One region of the Stenotrophomonas geniculata genome, then DNA from elsewhere that is predicted to be linked to it. Evidence: predicted binding sites of a transcription regulator. Region 1 holds the regulator's gene; the other holds the start of a gene.
What was found. The regulator FliA, encoded in region 1, starts transcription of late flagellar genes. The targets are predictions, from matches to a motif close to TAAAGTTTNNCNNNCNNNGGCCGATAA.
Positions count from the first base shown of each region.

Region 2: a site for FliA is predicted at 2,169-2,195, ahead of RI032_RS09065 (GGDEF domain-containing protein). Genes of this name have one in related genera too.

Region 1 is NZ_CP140571.1:4,286,393-4,289,799, reverse strand. It holds gene RI032_RS19835 (protein phosphatase CheZ) at 1-564, opposite strand, end outside; gene cheY (chemotaxis response regulator CheY) at 564-956, opposite strand; gene RI032_RS19825 (RNA polymerase sigma factor FliA) at 1,014-1,757, opposite strand; gene RI032_RS19820 (MinD/ParA family ATP-binding protein) at 1,754-2,641, opposite strand; gene flhF (flagellar biosynthesis GTPase FlhF) at 2,628-3,407, opposite strand, start outside.
Region 2 is NZ_CP140571.1:1,943,648-1,947,054, forward strand. It holds gene RI032_RS09055 (sulfite exporter TauE/SafE family protein) at 1-347, opposite strand, end outside; gene RI032_RS09060 (YchJ family protein) at 449-841, shown strand; gene RI032_RS09065 (GGDEF domain-containing protein) at 845-2,125, opposite strand; gene egtB (ergothioneine biosynthesis protein EgtB) at 2,276-3,407, shown strand, end outside.

The DNA.
Region 1 (3,407 bases):
CGAGACCGCGTGGCGGTCCAGTCCCTTCAGTGCCGGCCCGGCCAGTTCCGGGTCGGTGCGATGCTGTTCCGGTGGCAGGCCGAGTGCGCCGAAGCCTTCGTGCACGCGGCGGACGATACCCACCACGCGACGGATGATCTGCCCGGTCAGGTCCTGGTAGCTCTGGGTCAGGGCGATCTCGGTCAGGTTGTGGCGGATGCGCTCGAGCTGCGCGTCCTGGCCCGGCTGCAGGCCTTCGGCGCGCAGCTGTTCGGTCAGGCTGCGGCATTCCTCGGCCAGGTCCAGGGTGCGGTGCGTGGCCTGCTCGGTCATCGCCACCACGTGGTCCAGGCGCGCGCAGGCATCGTCCAGTTCCCCGGCTTCGCTCGGCACGGTCGGCAGTTCACCCAGCGCCTGCCCCAGTTCGCGGGCCAGCCGCGAGAGCCCACTCATCATCGGCTGCGTGCGCAGCGCGACCAGTCCGTCGATGCGCTGCCGCCAGGCGGCTTCGTCACCGGACTCGAGTGCGTCCAGGGCCTCCTGCAGGCGCAGGGCGAGGGCGCTCTTGTCGACCGTGGTATCCATCAGGCGCTGGCCGCCAGGCGTTCGAAGATCTTGCCGAGCTTCTCTTCCAGCGTCTGCGCGGTGAACGGCTTGATGATGTAGCCGTTCACGCCGCTCTGGGCGGCTTCGATGATCTGTTCACGCTTGGCTTCCGCGGTGACCATCAGCACCGGCAGGGTCTTCAGCTTGGCATCGGCACGGATCGCCTTGAGCAGCTCGATGCCGGTCATCACCGGCATGTTCCAGTCGGTGACCACGAAATCGAACGGCTGGCTCTGCAGCAGCGACAGCGCGGCATGCCCGTCCTCGGCTTCGGCGGTATTGGTGAAGCCCAGATCGCCCAGCAGGTTCTTGACGATTCGACGCATGGTCGAGAAGTCGTCGACGATCAGGATGCGCATGTTCTTGTTCAAAGCAGAATTCCTTTGTTGTTCATTCCGGACGGCCGGGGGCAGCCGCCTCGGGGATGTTCATTCTTCGAGGCCGGCGTCGGCGGCCTCGAACAGCTTCAGCCGGCCACGCAGGCGCAGTACCGCCTGGCCGTGGATCTGGCAGACCCGCGACTCACTCACGCCGAGCACCGCGCCGATCTCCTTCAGGTTCAGTTCCTGCTCGTAGTACAGCGAGAGCACCAGCTGTTCGCGCTCGGGCAGGTGGCCGATGGCCTTGCCCAGCTCGCGGCCGAACTCGCCGCGCTCCAGCACCTGCTGCGGGGTCGGGCCGCCTTGGGCCACGGTGTCCAGCTCGCCCTGGTCCTCGATGCGCGATTCAAGACTCAGCACCTGGCCACGGGCAGCGTCTTCCATCAGCCGCAGGTACTCGGGCAATGGCATCTCCATCGCGGCGGCCACTTCGGTGGCGCTGGCGGCACGGCCACTGCTCTGTTCCAGGCGGCGGATGGTGGCGGCGGCATCACGTGCACGGCGGTGCACCGAGCGCGGCACCCAGTCGCCACGGCGGATCTCATCGATCATCGAACCGCGGATGCGGATCGAGGCGTAGGTCTCGAACGAAGCCCCCTGGTCGGCGTCATAGCTGCGCGAGGCTTCGATCAGTCCCATCATGCCGGCCTGGATCAGGTCGTCGACCTCGACGCTCGCCGGCAGGCGTGCGGCCAGGTGGTGGGCGATGCGCCGCACCAGGTCCGAATGCTGGGCGATGACCTCGTTGGCCGCCGTGCGCTGGACTTCCCGGTACTGGGCTGCGCCTTTCATGCGGCCACCCCGCGCTGCTTGAGGATGCGTTCGAGGAAGAACTCAACGCCGCCGCGCGGTTCGGTCGGCGCCTGCCAGCGTGCGGTGCGACGGGCAATCTCGGTGATCGCCAGCGCGGCCGGGCTGGACGGGTAGGCCTTTACCACTGGCTGCTGGCGCTGCACCGACAGGCGCAGCCAGTCATCCTGCGGCACACAGCCCAGATAGTTCAGCGAGACATCGGCGAGGAATTTCTCGCAGACCCGGGTCAGCTTTTCGTACAGCACGCGGCCCTCGTTGGGGTCGCGCACCATGTTGGCCACCACCTGGATGCGGTCCACGCCGCGTTCGCGCGACAGCACCTTGATCAGCGCGTAGGCGTCGGTGATCGAGGCCGGCTCGTCACAGACCACCACCACGGTGTCCTGCGCGGCCTGGCAGAAGGTCAGCACGCCATCGGTGATGCCGGCGGCGGTGTCCACCACCATGATGTCCAGTTCGCGTTCCAGTTCGGAGAACACGTTGACCAGGCCGACGTGCTCGGCCGGGGCCAGCTCGGCCATGTGGCGGCGACCGGACGCGGCCGGGACCACCAGCACGCCGTTCGGGCCTTCGACGATGACGTCATCCAGCGTGCAGCGGCCGGCGACCAGATCGGCCAGGGTAAAGGTGGGGTTCAGGCCCAGGATCACGTCGATGTTGGCAAGGCCAAGGTCGGCGTCCAGCAGCAGCGTGCGCTTGCCCATGCCGGCCAGCGCCACGGCCAGGTTGGCCGAAACGTTGGTCTTGCCCACGCCGCCCTTGCCGCCAGTGACGGCAATGGTGCGCACAGGGCCGAGCGGCTCGCTGCGGGTGGCCGACAGCGGGAAGGTCTTGGTCAGCTTGGCGTACTCACGCGACGGCATGGTTCAACTCCGGGTTGCAGGGCATATCGGCCGCGCGGCGCAAATCTTCAAGGCGAAGTACGAGATTGGCCGCACTGGCCCGGTGCAGGTCCTCCGGAACGTCCTGGCCATCGGTCACCCAGGTGATCGGCAGGGCATGGTCCACGGCCACCGACAGGGCGTTGCCGAAGCGGCCGGTCTCGTCCAGCTTGCTCAGCACCAGACCCTGCAGGTTGGCGGCACCGAAGCGGCGGACCACCTCGTCCATGTCGCCGAAGCTGGTATTGGCCGGCAGCACCAGCAGGGTGCGCACCTGGCGGGCGGCACGCAGCCACTGCAGCTGGGCGGCCAGCGCGCGGTCGCGCGGGCCCAAGCCGGCGGTGTCGATCAGCACCAGCTTGTAGTCCTTCAAGCGTTCCAGCAGCTGGTCCAGGTCGGTGCCACTGTTGGCCTCGTGCACCGCGATGCCGAGCTGGCGGCCGTAACCGTACAGCTGCTCGCGGGCGCCGATGCGGGTGGTGTCGGTGGTGACCAGGGCCACATCACGCGGCGCGTGCTTCTCGGCGAAGCGCGAGGCCAGCTTGGCGATGGTGGTGGTCTTGCCGGCGCCGGTCGGGCCAACCAGGGCGATCACGCCGCCTTCTTCCAGCGGGTCGACCGGGGCGATCGGCAGCTTGCGCGAAATCAGCCCCAGCATCAGGCCGCGGCCACGGTGGGCTTCGGTCTCCAGCGGGATCTGCATGGCTACGTCGCGGGCCAGGCCGGCGTCGAAACCGTACTCGTCCAT
Region 2 (3,407 bases), 2.1 Mb from region 1:
ATCGCGATCAGCAGCACCAGCACCAGTGGGCGCACCGCGTCCTTGGGCAGCAGGCTTACCGCCGTGGCCCCGGCGAAGGAGAAGATGAAGGCCGTGCCGGCCGCGAACAGCACCGGTTTCCACGGGAAGCGCACGTTGCGCGCATAGCGCCAGGCCGCCGCACCGGTACCGAACATCGAACTGAACTTGTTGGTACCGAACAGCATCGCTGGCGTCTGCTGCGGCAGCACCGTGAACAGTCCCGGCAGCTGCACCAGGCCACCGCCACCCACGGCGGCATCCACAAGACCGGCGATGAAGGCGATCACCACCAGCCACCACAACTCGGGGGGAACCAGTTCCAGCACGGCGATCAATCAAGGTGGGGGCGCGACAGCATACGCCTGTCCTGTACCGGCGACCCGTTCCGTGCGTGGATCGATCTGTGCAACCCGGCGACAATACGGATATGAGCAAAAAACCTGCCGATCCCTGTCCCTGCGGCCTGCCCGCCGACTATACGGCCTGCTGCGGCCGCTTCCACGCCGGTGAAGCCGCGCCGGATGCCGAGCGCCTGATGCGTTCGCGCTACAGCGCCTATGTGCGGGGCCTGGCCGACTACCTGCGCCAGAGCTGGCACCCGGATACGCGTCCGGCCGAGTTGTCGCTGGATGATGCGCCCGGTCAGCGCACGCATTGGCTGGGCCTGACCGTGCACGAGCACACCGTCACCGGCGCCGACTGCGCTGAGGTCCGGTTCACCGCGCGCTACCGGGTGGGCGGCGGCAGCGCGGTGAAGATGACCGAGCACAGCCGCTTCCTGCGCATCGAAGGCCGCTGGTATTACCTCGACGCGCTCTGAGCCTCAGCCACCGCGTACTGCCAGCACGCCCTGCCCGGCATAGGCGCGCACCTGGTTGCGGCCGCCGTCCTTGGCGACGTACAGCGCCTGGTCGGCAGCCTTGACCACGGCCGTCGGCCGCGGACCGACGCGGGTGTCGGCCAGACCGATGCTTACCGTTACCTGCACTACCTGTCCGCTGCCGCCGCGCCCGCGCTGCTGGCGCCCGGCGTCATCGTCGCGGCTGCGGGTGCTGCGGTCACGCAGCTGCATGCGCGTGTCCTCGATGCTCTGCCGCAAGGCTTCCACGGCATCGACACAGGCCATTGCCGGGCGGTCCAGGAACACCACCGCGAACTCCTCGCCGCCATAGCGGAACGCACGTCCACCATCACCGACCCGCGCCAGCCGCGAGGCCACCAGGCGCAGCACGTCGTCGCCGGTGTCGTGGCCGTGGGTATCGTTGAACGATTTGAAGTGGTCCACGTCCACCATCGCGATGCTGTAGGTGCCGCGTGCCCGCTGCAGGGTCTCGTTGAACGCGCGGCGCCCGGGCAGGCCGGTCAGCTCATCGCGGAAGGCCATGTGGAAGGACTCCTGCAGCATCGCACCCAGCATCAGCAGCAGGGCAGCGCTGCTCAGCGCTGGCAGCAGCACCGGCTGCAGGAATACCCGTGGCAGCATCCACCACAGGCACAGCAGGGCCAGCAGCATCGCCGTGTGCAGCGGCCGCGGATGCCGCCAGGCCTGCCAGCCCAGCGCCGCCGTGGCCAGCAGGAACAGCAGCGCCGGCAGCTGCGCCAGCGCGTTCCAGTCGGCCGGGATCCACGCCCAGTGACGGTTCGACAGCAGATCGTGCATGCCGCGCGGCTGCTGCGTGGCCAGCAGCAGGAAGATCAGCAATGCCGTACCGCTGGCGACGGAGCGCAACAGCAGGTCGTGGCGGCGACGCCCGCGCTCCGGCCACAACGACAGGCCGGCGAACAGCAATGGCAGCCACGCCGAGATGGCATGGAAGCGCAGGGGTGTCAGCGCGCCGACATGGCCGCTGCGCAGGTAGCCGCCCACGTCCTGGTGCAGCAGCGCGAACATGACCGCCACCACCAGCAGCAGGCAGAGCGGACGTACCTGGTGGTAGAGCAGGGCCAGGCCGGCACCGAGGCAGGCCAGCAGCCAGGGCAGGATGCGCTGCGCCGGGCTGGCCACGTCTGCGGTATCCAATGCGGTCCATACCACTACGGCAACCAGCAGGGCGGGCAGCACGAACAGGTAGTGCGCAGGCTGGCGGAGCGGATGCAGGGGCAAGCAGGAATTCCAGCGCGGTGACGACGCGGCCGCAGCATTGCCGTTAGCGGCGTTCGGGGTGGCTTCTTGAATGCGGCAGGCTCATCCATGTGAACGAAGTGACGCTGAACCATGACATTGCACTCACCGTCCAGCGCCGATGCTGCCCACATGGACAGCGTACCCGCCGCCGTCGCTGCCCCGCAGCACGATCTCGCCCACCAGTTCGCACGGGTGCGTGCGCGCAGCATGCAACTGGCCGCGCCGCTCAGCGCCGAGGACGCCATGCTGCAGAGCATGGCCGATGCCAGCCCGAGCAAATGGCACCTGGCCCACACCACCTGGTTCTTCGAACGCTTCGTGCTGGCGGGTTTCACTGCTGCACCGGCGCATGACCCGGCCTGGGATTACCTGTTCAACAGCTACTACAAGAGCATCGGGCCGGCGCATGCCCGGCCGCAGCGTGGGCTGCTGTCGCGGCCATCGCTGCAGCAGGTGCGCGACTACCGCCAGCAGGTCGATGCACAGGTGCAATCGCGGCTGGCGGCAGGCGACCTTGATGAGCAGGCACTGCAGCATCTGCAGTTGGGCCTGCAGCACGAACAGCAGCACCAGGAACTGCTGCTCACCGACATCAAGCATGCGTTCTGGTGCAACCCGTTGCAGCCCGCCTACCGCGAGGACCTGCAGCCTGCCGCCAGCGCTGCCAGTGCGCAGGGCTGGATCGAATCACCCGAGCGCATCGTCACCGTCGGTGCCGCAGCCTGGCCGCAGCACGCCGCCTTCGCCTACGACAACGAATCGCCGGCGCATCGCGTGCTGCTCCCCGCGCATGCGCTCGCTGAGCGTCCCGTCAGCAATGCCGAGTACCGCGCCTTCATCGACGCCGGCGGCTACCGCGAGCCGCGCTGGTGGCTCAGTGAAGGCTGGGCAATGCGTGAAGCCGAGGACTGGCGGCATCCGCTGTACTGGGATGACGCCCTGCAGCGCGAGTACACCCTGGGCGGTTGGCGCGGACTGGATCCGCACGCGCCGGTCTGCCACCTCAGCTACTACGAGGCCGATGCCTTCGCCCGCTGGGCCGGCGCGCGCCTGCCCAGCGAGTTCGAGTGGGAGGCCGCTGCCGCGTCGCAGCCGCTGCGCGGCCATTTCGCCGATGACGATCGGCTGCACCCGCAGGCAGGGCAGGGCCGTGGACTGCGGCAGCTGTTCGGCGATGTATGGGAATGGACCCACAGCGCGTATGGCGCCTACCCGGGCTTCCGCCCCTTCGCCGGCAACCTCGGTGAATACAACGGCAAGT